2 regions of the Caldicoprobacter guelmensis genome follow, and region 2 is predicted to be linked to the other one. Evidence: a T-box and tRNA genes for the amino acid it is inferred to sense, from the RefSeq annotation. Region 2 holds a T-box; the other holds one or more tRNA genes.
What was found. A T-box is a leader RNA that pairs with one kind of tRNA and senses whether it is charged. The one in region 2 lies ahead of metG (methionine--tRNA ligase), so its partner is inferred to be a tRNA-Met.

Region 1: it encodes a tRNA-Met, which carries the amino acid that the T-box ahead of metG (methionine--tRNA ligase) is inferred to sense. The anticodon was not compared.

What each region holds. Positions count from the first base shown of each region.
Region 1 is NZ_JAFBDW010000004.1:60,332-67,897, reverse strand. Features, by position in the region: gene spoIIE (stage II sporulation protein E) at 1-1,301, opposite strand, end outside; tRNA gene JOD02_RS06495 (tRNA-Val) at 1,559-1,634, opposite strand; tRNA gene JOD02_RS06490 (tRNA-Met) at 1,672-1,748, opposite strand; tRNA gene JOD02_RS06485 (tRNA-Met) at 1,789-1,865, opposite strand; gene JOD02_RS06480 (S1 RNA-binding domain-containing protein) at 1,985-2,341, opposite strand; gene JOD02_RS06475 (FtsB family cell division protein) at 2,366-2,653, opposite strand; gene yabQ (spore cortex biosynthesis protein YabQ) at 2,755-3,162, opposite strand; gene yabP (sporulation protein YabP) at 3,180-3,482, opposite strand; gene JOD02_RS06460 (SpoIID/LytB domain-containing protein) at 3,586-4,587, opposite strand; gene JOD02_RS06455 (S4 domain-containing protein) at 4,709-4,948, opposite strand; gene JOD02_RS06450 (HU family DNA-binding protein) at 5,016-5,312, opposite strand; gene JOD02_RS06445 (bifunctional methyltransferase/pyrophosphohydrolase YabN) at 5,456-6,913, opposite strand; gene JOD02_RS06440 (RtcB family protein) at 7,010-7,566, opposite strand, start outside.
Region 2 is NZ_JAFBDW010000011.1:16,156-23,721, reverse strand. Features, by position in the region: gene JOD02_RS11065 (penicillin-binding transpeptidase domain-containing protein) at 1-72, shown strand, start outside; gene JOD02_RS11060 (TatD family nuclease-associated radical SAM protein) at 82-672, opposite strand; gene JOD02_RS11055 (TatD family hydrolase) at 726-1,493, opposite strand; gene metG (methionine--tRNA ligase) at 1,535-3,559, opposite strand; T-box leader at 3,670-3,912, opposite strand; gene JOD02_RS11045 (AraC family transcriptional regulator) at 4,016-4,930, opposite strand; gene JOD02_RS11040 (sugar phosphate isomerase/epimerase family protein) at 5,125-5,961, shown strand; gene JOD02_RS11035 (Gfo/Idh/MocA family protein) at 5,983-7,005, shown strand; gene JOD02_RS11030 (sugar phosphate isomerase/epimerase family protein) at 7,121-7,566, shown strand, end outside.

The DNA.
Region 1 (7,566 bases), on a different contig from region 2:
CGAAAGCAGGCTTTGCATAAGTCCTCCGCCAGGTCTTCCTTTCGTATGTTCCCCTTATTTTCTATTATGCTTATAAGGTCAAACATGTTGTTATAGGTAGCATAGAAGTTGCGTTGCCAGCAATTTCGATAAAATGTACAGGCTGTACACACCTTGCTTGCCACCGCGTCCAACAACCTGTTTATACCTTCCCGACCTTTTATCACGTCAAATTGAGAAATCTGCGAAAATGCTTGTGCCAAATTATGGAACACATGCGAAAATTCCTCTAGCCTGCTTACTGTAAGCTCCTTCAGTTTAGAGGTATATCTACTGCCCTCCTCTCTAATATGGCCCAGATTCCAGATCTGCCGCATATATCCAACAGCCCGTTGAGGAACTAAAAATAATAAACAGCTTGATATTGCAATTTCTTTAAAAGGAAGTATGGTTACAGTTGAACGATTAATATAAAAGGTCATAAAGGCATTAGATAAGATAAACGCCAGACTTAATCCAGCTCTTCCCAAATCTTTAAAAGCCCCTGCTATCATTCCACCCACAGCAAAAATCCCTATAAATTCAACAGACAGGCGAGTGGCCATGGAAATGAACAGTCCAACCATACAGCCTATGGATGCTCCAATACCCGCCCCACCTACATATGCAGACAGCAATACCAACACGATAGCAAATACATTACGAAGAGAAATGCCAAATAGGCTAATCTCCCAAAAACCCACTGTCAGCAACCCAAGGAAAATAGCGGTACCAATCAATTCATGGTTAGCCAATACACGACGAAACCTTATATTTATGAGTAAATCCATTACCGGGCTAAAGACATAAACCATAATCATGCCAATAACGCTTTCCAGTCCAGCAAGAATCAAGTCATAAAACAGCATTCCCTGAAGATAAGCAAACGTCAAATTAACAGACAAAAGCGCAAAACCAACAACCAAAGCCACATGCAATACACTCAATTTCTTTCGCCTTACAAGAGGAATCTGGCTATAAATGAAAAGGAGGCAGGCTGTCAGCATGTACTTTAGCACAAAAAGGTGCACCCCCTGGCTTAAAAGCCCTAATATGACTGCAACTAAATATACAGCCGCATTTTTCTTCCTAGGTATTACGCTGGCAAACAGCGCTACCCCAAAGGGAGCTACTTCTTCGAAAATCACTGCTCGTCCCATTAAAAAGCATAACGTGCATATTAGAATGTCATAAGATATTTGTTTCCATATTACCGGCAAAACTGCAATCCGCCTTACAGCATGTCCACTCAAATCCTGGTAAGAGTATGCTTCCCTCTGCATGACCATCACACCACCCGCTTTACATTTCTAATATGTTATAATCGAAGCACACTCATTATACCAGAGCTTCGATAAATATTTTGTCAACATTAGGAAATAAACTTTGAAAACTTTACGACATAAACTTTAAAAAAAGCGAAAAAGCCGCAGACATCCAAAAATATCAGCATCTTTCTCTAAAGAACGCCATAAAGGATTACAGACATGATTTTGAGAAAATAAAAAATCTCCGGCACCTCTCCGGAGATTTAAAACACTGGTGGGCGCAACAGGACTCGAACCTATGACCCCTTGCTTGTAAGGCAAGTGCTCTCCCAGCTGAGCTATGCGCCCACATCGATTTAACTTTTTAGGCCCTTTATTATAACAATGGTGGCGGCGAACGGATTCGAACCGCTGACCCTTCGGGTATGAACCGAATGCTCTAGCCAACTGAGCTACGCCGCCGCAATATCAAACATGCATTTTAATCTCTCTAAAACAAAACTGGTTGCGGGGGAGGGATTTGAACCCTCGACCTTCGGGTTATGAGCCCGACGAGCTACCTGACTGCTCCACCCCGCGACGTCTAAGCTTTCTTTGATGTTTCCTTCTCCCTAACGGCAAGTTATATTCTATAATAAAATCTTTTTTAAGTCAATACCCTCTTCAACCTTTTTATCTTTTTATCACCTTTTAAGCTTTCAACCCCTCCCGCGCCAATACCCACCTCCTCGTTTTGCCTCGCGATTCTTTCTTATGTCCTTGAGCTTTTCTTCGCTCTCCTTCATGAACTTCGCTAAGCGTTCCTCAAAGGTCATGACAGGTTCCTGAGCTCTGCGTATGGATAAGTTTATCCTGCCCCTCTCATCTATCGACAAAACCTTTACCATTACCCTCTCATCTTGCCTCAAATATTGATGTATGTCCTTTACATAGGTATCTGCCACTTCGGAGATGTGCACCATGCCAGTCCGCCCATCGGGCAATACTATAAACGCTCCAAACTTGGTTATGCCCGATACCCTACCTTCCACTACTTGTCCCACTTCAACAGGCATATAGAAACAAATTCCTCCTCTTTATCAGTTCTGTTTTTCGATAAATTTTATCTCCCCTTCTTTTACCCACCCAAAGCGCTCCCTGGCCGCCTTTTCAACGTATTCCTCCGATTTTGTATACTCGATCTGGCGTTCCAGCTCGGCATTGTATTCTTCAACCTGCTGAATCTGCTGTCTCAAGTGTTCCATCTGTACATGCTGCTCCCGCATCTTTATTTCTTGGTGAACAAAAGTAAAAATAAAATAGCCGATCATCACCACCGCAATCATCAGCTTGGCTCTGGGCTTTAGCACATACCTACGCCTTGCCATTCCATCACCTTCTCAAGAAAAAACTGCCTTTACCCACTGTAACAACGACTCTAACCTTTCTTAAGTATTATTATTCGACGTTTCACATAAAAATCCTCTTTTTATGCCCTAATTTTCTCACTAATCTTATTAAAAAAATTAAACAGAGCACGCAAAGGCCAGGACGCAAACCTGATGATGTATCTAACCCCCTTTTCTATAACTCTGTATATAAGTGTTAATGCTTTTATCACCCAAGGACTTATCGTCAGCAGGTATAGGCTCCACCCTATTGCCAGTCCGACAAAATTATAAAATCTCACTTCTCCGTCATTGGCATATAGTAGAGCTACAAACACCAAGGCAGCTACCACCAGCCAAAAAAACAAATCCATTATGCCCACAACCCACGGCCTAGGCTTAAATGTCCAACGAAATACCCTGTTCAAATCATAAATGAATCCCACAACCATTCCCGCATAAACTGTGGCCAGAAAGACATATACCTGGTTAGCCGTTGACATCAGCATACAATATGCACCCTTTTTTATCTGAATAGCCTGCTAAAAAAGCCGGAACCCTTTCCTCCTAGCCCGTCGTGATCGCTATACTGGAGAGCGATAATTTCCCCTTCGACTATGAGCTGTCCTTCTTCCAGGTTCAGCTTGTTTATGTGGAGGTCCTGGCCGTGAAGTGTAATGTAGCCCATATCGGTCACCAACACTACTGTTGCCTCATCAAAGCTGTCAACATCAACTACACCTGTTATGGTCACCTTCTCGCGGTTTTCCATAAGCACGCTGTGGCTTCTACTTCTTACAGCTTTTTTATCATCCATCTCCCTGATCATCCCGTTCCCCCCTGATATAATACCCTTAGTTGATTATATGATTACTGCTTTCAATGTATGCATGCAAAAGCCCGGCTTTATATTGCCGGGCTTTAAATCCACCTTAAGGCCACAGTTTAACGATCTGAACACCTTTGAAGTAATGTTTAATTATATCCTCGGCTTTCTTCCCTCGTTTAGCCATGCTATAAGCACCCCACTGGGACATACCCACGCCATGCCCATAACCCCTGCCTTTAAATATAACTTGGTCGCCGTTTAACCGTACCTCATCCAGCAGGGTTGACTTCATCCTGGTGCTCCCCAGTGCGATGCGCAAGTCAGGGGCCGAAACCGGCGTGGAATCGAGAACGATTTCTATAGCACGCCCTGATGGACCCCTTCTACCTATCTTGATACTGGAAAAATCGTCTATCTGTTTGCCCATTTGCTTAACAGCCTTTATAACTTCCTGTTTTGAAAACTCAGCACTCCAGCTCTTTTCATCCGGAGGGATAACTGAAGAATCATCAGGGGAGCTGACAACCTGTATATAAGGGGGATTGCCTTCCTTGTAAGCCAAACCTTCTACAGCCGTAGCTGTCTTCCCCCCCGCATTGGAATGAAACCATGCATTTACATAATCTCCATTATATACGATCACTTGTCCTCTCGTTTCAGCTACCGCCTTCTTTATACGCTCATTAACAGCTTCCATATTCCACGCTTGAGCTTCTTCAATATCAGTTGAAATGTGGGCATTGCCATATTTAGAGTGACCTTTATCTTTTATGAATTTGAGAACAAAAGTTCTGGCAATAATGGCCTGAGCTTTAATGGCCTCCATCGGCCAATCGTTTTTGATCTCTCCCCCTACAACTCCGGCTACATATTCTTCAAACGGCATCTCCTGTACCCTGCCTTCTTCCTTTATATACACCTTAAGCCGCGGCTCCTGCCCGGTCGGGCTGCCCAAAGCTTGAGGAATGGGTGGCTTCTTTGCCATCTGCTCAGGAACAGGGGTCGGCGGCTCCGTTCTCCTCACTCCTGCACAAGCTGGCAATATTAAAGTCAATATTGCCGCAGCAGCTAAAAAAACAACCCATTTAGATCTCCCTTTATTCATCCTCATACCTCCTGTAGTCCCTGACTGTTTTGCCAATTAAAGCTCCAATGTCTAGTATTTGCTTAAACTCAGGAGGTAATACCACAAAAATCAACCGGTTTTGTAGTACGGCTTTAAGATTTTATAACTCTCTGTACATCTGTGAAGCTTCTCCTTTGACAACATGCTCAGCTATTGAGAGCACCTCAAAACGCCGCACACGTTCACCAAACTGTATCTCTATTATATCGCCTTCTTTCACCTCTGTACTGGGTTTGGCCACCTTGCCATTTACAAAAACCCTTCCCTGGCTACACACCTCATTGGCCACTGTCCTCCTCTTCATGATCCTGGACACTTTTAAGAACTTATCTATTCGCACGGCCTTACCCCCTTCAAAATTATAAAAACCGGGTTTTTACCCGGTTTTTAAGTTGATTTTTTAAAGTTTATTGAACGGCGTCCTTTAAAGCTTTGCCAGCTTTGAACACGGGAGCCTTAGAGGCGGGGATGATGATCTCCTCTTTTGTCTGAGGATTTCTGCCCTTCCTCTCTGCCCTCTCGCGGACTTCAAAGGTACCAAAGCCGACAAGTTGGACCTTCTCGTTTCTGGCCAATGCTTCAGTAATTACGGAAATCAGAGCATTAATAGCGCTTTCAGCTTCCTTTTTTGTCAGCTCACTTCTCTCTGCTACAGCAGCAATCAACTCAGCTTTATTCATATGCGAACCCTCCTTGAAATAAATTCTTATAGCATATTCGCTATTTTTTTTCAAATTCCTCCTTGTTGACCAATAATTTTTGAAATTTTTACATCTTTTTTCGCCCGCTTTCTCTAGAGGAATCTTGATAATATCATTACCATATTTTTCTTAAATTATACATGTTTTTACCTCAAAGATAGCTTTTTGGCCTTATTCCAAAGCTCGTCCATCTCCTCTAGTGTCATTTCCTGCAAAGGACGTTCAGCGTTTTTTTCTATGTATTCAAAACGGGTTATGAACTTCTCTATGGTATCCTTCAAAGCCAATTCCGGATCAACTTTTAAAAACCTTGCGACATTGACTGCCGCAAACAACAAATCTCCTATTTCCTCCCGTATTTTTTGTTCATCACCCCCTCGATATACCTCCTTCAACTCTGCCAATTCTTCTTCTAGCTTTTGCATGGCGCCCTCCACACTCTTCCAGTCAAATCCCACCAATGCCGCCTTTTCCTGCACTTTATAACTCCTTATAAGAGCGGGGAGGATGCTAGGTATATCGCGTAAAACCTGGGTGTGGGTTGCAAAGCCCTTTTCGTGCTTCTTCAAGTCCTCCCAATTGGCCACCACCTGCTGTGCGTTCTCAGCTACGGCACCCCCAAATATATGGGTATGCCGCTGTATCATCTTTTGACATATCCTTGTGATAACATCGAATATATCAAAGGCTCCTCGTTCTTTTGCAATCTGGCTATGGAACACCACCTGTAAAAGGACATCACCCAACTCTTCCAGCAGCTTGTCCTCATCCTTACTGTCAATGCTCTCTATCACCTCATAAGCCTCTTCTATGAGATACCGCTTAAGGCTATCATGAGTTTGTTCCTTGTCCCATGGACAGCCTTCGGGCGAACGGAGTATCTCCATAATTTGTTTTAAATGGTTCATGTCAAAGGATTCAAGCCGCTCAAATTTAACGGGCGGAAGATAGAGGCAGGTAGTGTGGTCATAGCGTTGCTGCCGATCAAGCTGGTAAAGGGATATAGCCCTGTACTCCAGCCCTTTATCCTGGGTTTGCCAGCTTACAAAAACCTTTAGGTCATGGGGATAAAAGCGAAGTAGGAGCAGCTTAACATCTGATGCCACCAAAGCATCGTATATATTTATAATCACCGTCGACAAACGCACGTTTATCAAGTCCTCTGTTATCTCAGGGGCATTCAATATCTTCAACCCTTCTATACCGGCCTGCCCAATAAAAGCCAGCAACATGTCAGCTTGGCTTATCCCTGGTATGATATCAATGCCATATATCTTTCTATCTAACTGCCTCAAAAGCTCAAAGGTAAGCCTCTCACCTATAAGGGGATGCCCCGGAACGCCTACCGCCACCTGTCCGTATTGAGCTATATCAGCAATGCGCTTTACCATAGCCTTGTAAACATCATCGAAATTCTCACCGTTCTCATAAATATCGTCCATAGAAGTATAATTAATTCCTTCTGCCCTTAAAAACGGCGCCACACCGTGCCTTTCAGTTCGCAAAATAACGGTAGATGCCTGTCGCAAAGCTTGCAAAGCTCCCAAGGTGAGACCATCCTTATTGCCCGGCCCCAATCCCACAATTTTCACGTTATACTTCATCGTTTAAGCCCCCTGTACACAACGCACTAATATATAATACACCGTCTATGCGCAGTGTGCAACCATCTACTGCACTTTTTTAGCAGCCTCCACAAATCAATCTGCGCCCTTTATTACTGCCAGTGGCGCCAGGCGCACAACCGGTACGGTAGCACCCCGCTTAACTAATACTGATACCACCTCTTCAACATCTTTATATGCCAGAGGGGACTCGTCCACTATATCCTTGTATGACGCCGCATTATATATGACATCGCCCATCGCCTTTTCAAACTCCTGCTTTGTAATCGATTTTGCTTTGGTTCTCGACAACCTGCGCCCAGCTCCATGGTTAACCGAATAGAAGCTCTCCGCCAGCCTATCGGTCCCCACAACCACATAAGAACCGGTACCCATACTGCCGGGCACCAAGGCAGGATGCCCCGTTCCCATATAACTGACAGGGTTTTGATTGTGCCCTGCAGGCAAAGCCCTAGTAGCACCTTTCCTGTGCACCAAAAGGTCTCTGCCGCCATGGCGCTCCCACTTTGCAATGTTGTGAGCAACGTCATAGACCAGCCTAAAACCCATGGAATCAGCTGGCTTTTTGAGAATATCCTCAAAAGCCTTTATGACATCGCACATGATGATCTGCCTGTTTGAAAAAGCAAAAT
Region 2 (7,566 bases):
GAAGTACCAGCTGGTGAAGGGGATGTAAAGCTGGATATAGCCAAGAGGATGTTCGCTGAATACTACCGGTGAACATCCTCTTTATTCTATCATCTGCCGCACCCTTAGCTGTGCCCCTATACTCTCAGCAATGTTACGGCATTTTTCAATATCCTCCGAAGATAACACATCCACCACCGAAAGCACCACCGTGGGGATTACCTTAACGCACTCTCTGGCAAACTCCAGCACGCCTTCGAAGGCCTCTCTGCCGTAAATTGAATGGCATATAGCATCGTACTGTTCAGCAGTGGGCGCATTAAGGCTTATGGAGATCACATCCACTATCCCTTCAAGCAACGGTACCACATTCCTGCCGTAATACAGATTAGCCTGGCCGTTGGTATTGATTCTCACCTTCCCCCCTTTTTTCTTTATTTCTCGAGCAATCTCTATCAGCTCTTCAAGCCGGAGCATTGGCTCTCCAAAACCACAAAACACTATTTCGCTGTACTGAGTAGGGTCTCCTATCTGTTGTAATACCTCCTCAACCGTAGGTTCCCTATCAAGCCATAGGTTATACTCTCCCATACCATCGCGGGTATTTCGTATACAAAAATCACAGCAGTTGGTGCACCGATTGGTCAAATTGACGTACAAGGCATCCCCTAGCCTGTAAACATAGGTGTCCATTCTTCCATCTCCTTTTTTTAAGCCTAATCACCATACTCAATTTTTAAACACAATCACTTTATTTTAAATAGCTTTTTTGCATTATCCAAGGTAATATTCGCAATCTCCTCAAGAGCCATGCCCCGAATTTCTGCAATCTTTTCAGCCACCAGCCTTACATATGCAGGATTGTTACGCCTGCCACGATAAGGAGTAGGTGCCAAGTATGGACTATCGGTTTCAATTACCAGTCTGTCTAGAGGAACCTTTTGAGCTATCTCCACTGGCCGTTTGGCGTTTTTAAAAGTGACAGGGCCGCCTAAAGAAATATAAAGCCCAAGGTCCATAAAATACTTGGCCATCTCCCAGCTGCCTGAATAACAGTGCATCACCCCACCCAGTATCTTATCCTTTTTGGCTTTAAGTATATCCAGCACATCCGCATGGGCATCCCTATCGTGTATGATTATAGGAAGCCGCATATTGTAAGCTAGGTCTATCTGCCAGTCAAACCATTCCTTTTGCAGCTCCCTAGGCGAAAAATCGTAATAATAGTCCAGACCCACCTCGCCCACTGCCACAACCTTATCCCTTTTAGCCATGGCCTCAATAGCATCCAAAGCCTCTCTGTTCATCTGGGCTACCTCGTGGGGATGAATCCCCACAGCAGCATATATAAAAGGATACTGCGTAGCCAGCTCCACCGACATACGGGAAGCTTCAAGGGTGGAGCCTACATTTACAACGTAGGCCACACCCTTTTCTGGCAACTCCCTTATCAGCTGATCCCTATCCTCATCAAACATTTCATCCTCAAGGTGTGCATGGGTATCAAAAAGCATCTTTCTCCCCTCGACCTTTATTTTATGGCTTTCATATACCCCTAACTTATTTTAGAACCACTTGCTATGTCCTGATCCACCGTAAGCAGTGCCAAGTTCCCTCTTTCGTCAGTGGCAGCCAGTATCATGCCTTCAGACTCTATTCCCATAAGCTTGGCAGGCTTTAAATTAGCCAGCAATATGACCTTCTTGCCCACCAGCTCCTCTGGCGTATAATACTTGGCAATCCCCGATACAACCTGGCGCCTCTCATCCCCTACCTCTAGGATCAGCTTCAACAGCTTGTTGCTCTTTTCAACCCTTTCAGCGCTCGCAACCCTGGCCACCCTGATGTCCAGCTTTACAAAGTCATCAATGCTAATCTGGCCATCTGCCTGTCTTTTATCATCCGAGTTCAGTCGATGTCCCTGCTGCCCATCCTCTCCCCCAGCCTGTACCGTATCCTGGGCAGTGCGGGTTGCCCCTTCGCTCTGACTGGCCTGCTTCATTCTCTGCTGTATCTCTTCTAGCTCCTTAAGCTCCTTCTCAATGTCCAATCTAGGGAATATGACCTCACCGCGCTGTACCCTGGTTCCTGGCGGCAGCTTTCCAAACTGAGATAAACTTTCCCAAGTGGTAAGGCTTTCATCCTTTATCCCAAGCTGCTCACGGATTTTATGGGGCGTTCTGGTCATAAACGGGCTGATCAACACCGATATCATACGGAGGCATTCAGCCAGGTTATAAAGCACAGTACCCAGTCGCTCACGCTTATCCGAGTCCTTAGCCAAAATCCACGGAGTGGTTTCATCAATATATTTGTTGGCTCTGCCAATCAGCTTCCATATTTCAGCCAAAGCATTGCTGTACTCAAAACGGTTCATCAATTGCTCTACCGCTGACGGAGTAGAAAGAGCCAGTTGCCTTAAATCCACATCAACGTCCTGGAACTCTCCCGGCTGTGGTACCAAACCATCAAAATATCTGTCTATCATAGCTATGGTGCGGCTGACCAGATTACCCAAATCGTTTACAAGGTCCGAATTTATCCTGTTAATCAAAGCCTCATTGGAAAAGACCCCATCAGCGCCAAAGGGCACCTCTCTAAGCAGGAAGTAGCGTATAGCATCCACACCATAACGCTCAACTAGCACCACCGGGTCCACCACATTGCCTTTGGACTTAGACATCTTACCCCCTTCCAACACCAGCCAACCATGGCCAAACACCTGCTTGGGCAGTGGCTCTCCTAGAGCCAGTAGCATTATAGGCCATATAATGGTATGGAACCTTACGATCTCCTTACCCACCAGATGTACATCAGCCGGCCAATACTTCTTGTATCTCTCATCATTCTCAGTCATGTAGCCTAAGGCAGTAAGATAGTTGGAAAGGGCATCAATCCACACATATATCACATGCTTGTCATCAAACGGCACAGGGATACCCCACTTGAAGGAAGTACGTGATACGCACAAGTCCTCTAATCCCGGACGCAAAAAATTGTTGAGCATCTCGTTTTTCCGCGAAGGCGGCTGTATAAACTCGTCATGGGCTTCGATATACTCTATAAGCTGTTGCTGATACTTAGACAATTTGAAGAAATAAGCCTCTTCCTTTACCAGCTCCACCTTTCGGCCACAATCCGGACACTTGCCGTCCACCAGCTGCCTCTCAGTCCAAAACGATTCGCAGGGGGTACAGTACCAACCTTGGTATTCACCCTTGTAGATATCCCCCTGGTCATATAACTTTTTAAATATTTTTTGTACCACCTTTTCATGCCGCTCTTCAGTAGTGCGGATAAAATCATCGTAGGATATATCCATCAGCTTCCACAAGTCCTTAATGCTGGCCACTATGTTATCTACATATTCCTTAGGTGTTACCCCCTTTTCTCTAGCCAACCGCTCTATTTTTTGCCCGTGTTCATCGGTCCCAGTCAAAAACATGACGTCATAACCGGTAAGCCTCTTAAATCGAGCCATAGCGTCAGCCGCCACCGTAGTATAGGCATGTCCAATATGCAGCTTGTCACTGGGATAGTATATAGGAGTAGTGATATAGAAAGTCTTTTTGTCAGCCATAGTTTACCCCTCCTCTTTTTTTGCTGTTAAACTTTCTGCCATACCCCTCTATCCAATAACCAAAATACAACCACACCAATCAACTAAAACACAAAAACCCCTCGCTCCAACATAGGGGCGAGGGGTAACCTTCGCGGTACCACCCTATTTCTTTTTCGCCTCGCGGCGAAAAACTCTATCGGTGACCATCATCACCTGCATCTATAACGGGACCTCCCGTAGCGGCCTACTAGCTACTTCGACCGCTCCGCTCCAGGGCCATGTTCAACAGGGGCCACTACCACCGGCTTTCACCTGCCCCGGCTCTCTAAAGGCGGGCCATCCCTGCCTACTCTTCCCTTCATCGCGTTTACAAGTTCAAAATTACTATACTATGATGTTATCCATTGTGTCAAGTATTATTCAGATATTTCCCAAAACATTTTGCTTTTACAACCAAGCGGTTGTGAATAGCTTTTATTCATTCGGCAGTTCTGCTTTAGATTTGACTGATATGGCATATTCCGAGGGACTCATATCGGTGATTTTTTTAAATACGTGAGAAAAATAATGGACTGAACTGAAACCCAATTTCTCAGCTATTTCAGAAAAATTATAGTTCTCTTCCCTTATAAGCTCTTTGGCTCTTTCAATCTTCATTCGCCTAAAATACTGCATAACACCTGTATGCATCTTTTCCCTAAATAAGCTTTTTATCCTGCTACGGCTCAAGGAAAACTCCCTACAAAAATCGTCCACAGTAAGGTTTTTTTCAATATTCTGTGTCATAAAGCATATCATACGGTTTACCAAATCATCCTCTGCCCGACGCCTAGTCAAAGAAGAAATGCGCTCCTGCCTCTTTACTACGGTATTATTCCTTATAAGCGTTATAAGCAAAAGCTCAAGATATATCTTTATAAGTTGTTGAGCCCCAAACAGTTCATTATCCCGTTTATCATTAACGGTAATAAACTCATTAAGCTTCTTATTAAAACAATTGGCACGCTCCTTTATAAGTTTAGCCAGTATAGCTTTTTCCTCATCTCCTGCTTTGAGTATCTTGTTTTCAAAAAATTTCATAGCAGGACTGTTGCACACAAATGATACCACTATTAAATTCGGAGCTATTTTGCCATTGGCCCATACGCTATGAAACTCATTGGGCTTGTGGAATATCATCTCCCCTTGCTCTAACTGGTAGCCCTCTGTATCAGCCATCACTTCCACCTGGCCTTTATCCACATAGAGGAATTCCCAAAAATCATGGCTTTCCCCTTCGAACACAAAATCCTTGGCGTACTCAAAATAAAATAGGCTCACAATTTCGTTTATCTCTATAACGCTGTTTAGGGGTATTTTAGGGTATTCCACTTTTCTATTTACGGACAAGGCAATATATTCTCCTTTCTAAACAAGAGTGTCCGATATTATAAAAAATTAGCCTTTTTTCGCAAAGAAAAACAACCATTTCTGATATATAATCTAAGATGTGAAAACCTGTTCCATCTCTATATAGAAATCCATATATGAATTTTAACAAAATCTCATTCTTAAATCAATAAAGGAAGGAGGTCAAGCTTAATATGAAAAAAGGTATAAACGTCTGGTCATTTAAAAAAGGCATGACGGTAGCCGAATGCATGGCCATGGCTAAAGATGCCGGATTTGAAGGCATCGAACTTAGCCTGGATGAGGAAGGCGAAGTCAGTTTAAACAGCAGCGAAAAGGATATTTTAAGAATCAAAAAGATAGCACAAGACACCGGCATCGAAATAGCCAGCCTTGCAACTGGCTTATACTGGACATATCCCGTTAGCAGTTCAGACCCTAAAATCAGGCAAAAATCCAAAGACATAGTAAAAAAACAGTTGGAAACGGCAGCTTTACTTGGAACAGACGGTATTCTGGTGGTGCCGGGCATGGTAGCAGGGCTTTCACCCGACAGCGAAGTAGTACAATATGATATAGCTTATGAGCGAGCCTTAGAAGCCTTTATGGAACTTAAAGAAGAGGCAGAAGCCATCAAAGTCAGTATATGCCTTGAAAATGTATGGAACAAATTCCTGTTATCACCCTTGGAGATGAGGGACTTCATCGATAAAATCAATAGCCCATATGTGGGAATTTATCTGGATGTAGGCAATATCATATATACGGGATATCCCGAACATTGGATAAGGATCCTGGGCAAACGCATCAAAAAAGTACACTTTAAGGATTTCAGGAGAAGGGTTGGTACGCTGGAAGGGTTTGTAGACCTCCTGGCCGGAGACGTAAACTTCCCCGAAGTAATGCAGGCCTTTAAAGAAGTAGGCTATGACGATTATGTTATCGCTGAGATGATACCTAATTACACTCATTATACTAATCAGATAATATACAATACATCTAAATCCATGGATAGAATTTTGGGAAGATAAAAATAAAAGGAGGAGATATATATGGTAAAGGTAGGCCTTATAGGCATAGGATTTATGGGAAGAGGCCATTTGGATAACTATATAAGGCTTGAAGCTGAGGGGTTCCCGGTCAAGCTGGTAGCCATATGTGACATAGACAAAGACAAGTTTGAAAATAAATTCTTACCCGGTAACATCGATGTGGGCAACAAAAAATACGACTTTTCAAAGTACAACCTGTACACGGACATAGACGAAATGCTTGAAAAGGAAGAGCTGGACTATGTAGATATCACTTTACCTACTTACCTACATGCCGAGGTAGCCATAAAAGCTCTCAACAAAGGAATACACGTACTGTGTGAAAAGCCCATGGCTCTTACCGTGGACGAATGTAAGGCCATGATAGAAGCTGCCGAGAGAAATAACAAAAAGCTGATGATTGCCCAATGCCTGCGTTTCTGGCCAGAATATGAGTACCTCAAAGAATGCGTGGAGACCAACAGGTTCGGGAAAGTAGTTGCTGGATACTTCTTCCGCGGTGGCGGGACCCCTAAGTGGTCGTATCAGAACTGGTTGCTGCAAAAGGAGAAAAGCGGCGGAGCAATTTTAGATCAGCACATCCATGATGTAGATATGATAAACTGGCTATTCGGCACGCCTAAAGCGGTCTCCACAATAGCAAAAAATGTCATTCCAGGTAGCGGGTATGATATCGTATCCACTCGATACATCTATGAAGACGGCAAAGTAATAACAGCCGAAGACGACTGGGTACTAAACGGTGAGTATGGCTTTAGCATGTTATACAGAGTAAACTTTGAAAAAGGCAACGTGATATACGAAAAAGGCATTCTCAAGGTTAATCCTAATGACAGCAAATCTTTCACACCTGACCTGCCGAAAGAAAATGGCTATTACCGAGAAATAAAGTACTTTATAAACGCACTAATCAACGATACCCCTATCGAGGTAGCCTCACCATACAGCACCATGGAGACCATACGCATCGCCCGAGCTGAAATAGAATCAGCTGACAACGGCGGCAAATTTATAGAGCTGTAAATTGAAATCTAATAACCGCGGATACCAGATGACAAAATTCTGGTAGATGAAGCGGATCTTTTTAATTTACATCTAAAGTTGATAAATCACCAAACAAAAAAGGGAGTGAAGTTGATTGTATAACCTTGATATAGGCGTTATCATATCTCTGGAGAAATTACTCCAAAATGGGGTAGAAGAACTAGAAGAACTCGGCCTTCATAGTTGTCAGATAAACGCATGGAATGTAGACATACTAACTGAAGAAAATGCAAACAGGTTAAAAGAGATAGTGGGGGACAAGATAAAAATAACTAGCGTATGGGTAGGATGGCCAGGACCAAAGGTATGGAATTTTATTGATGGTCCCTTAACTCTAGGATTGGTGCCAAAGGAATACAGATACATTAGGATGGAAGCACTGAAACGAGGAGCAGATTTTGCCAGCATGCTTGGAGTTAACGACATCGTCACCCATGTAGGATTTATCCCCGAAAACCCATCTACATCGGAGTACCGTGAAACTATAATTGCAGTAAGGGAAGTGGCTTCTTACTGCAAGAACTTAAACATATATTTCAA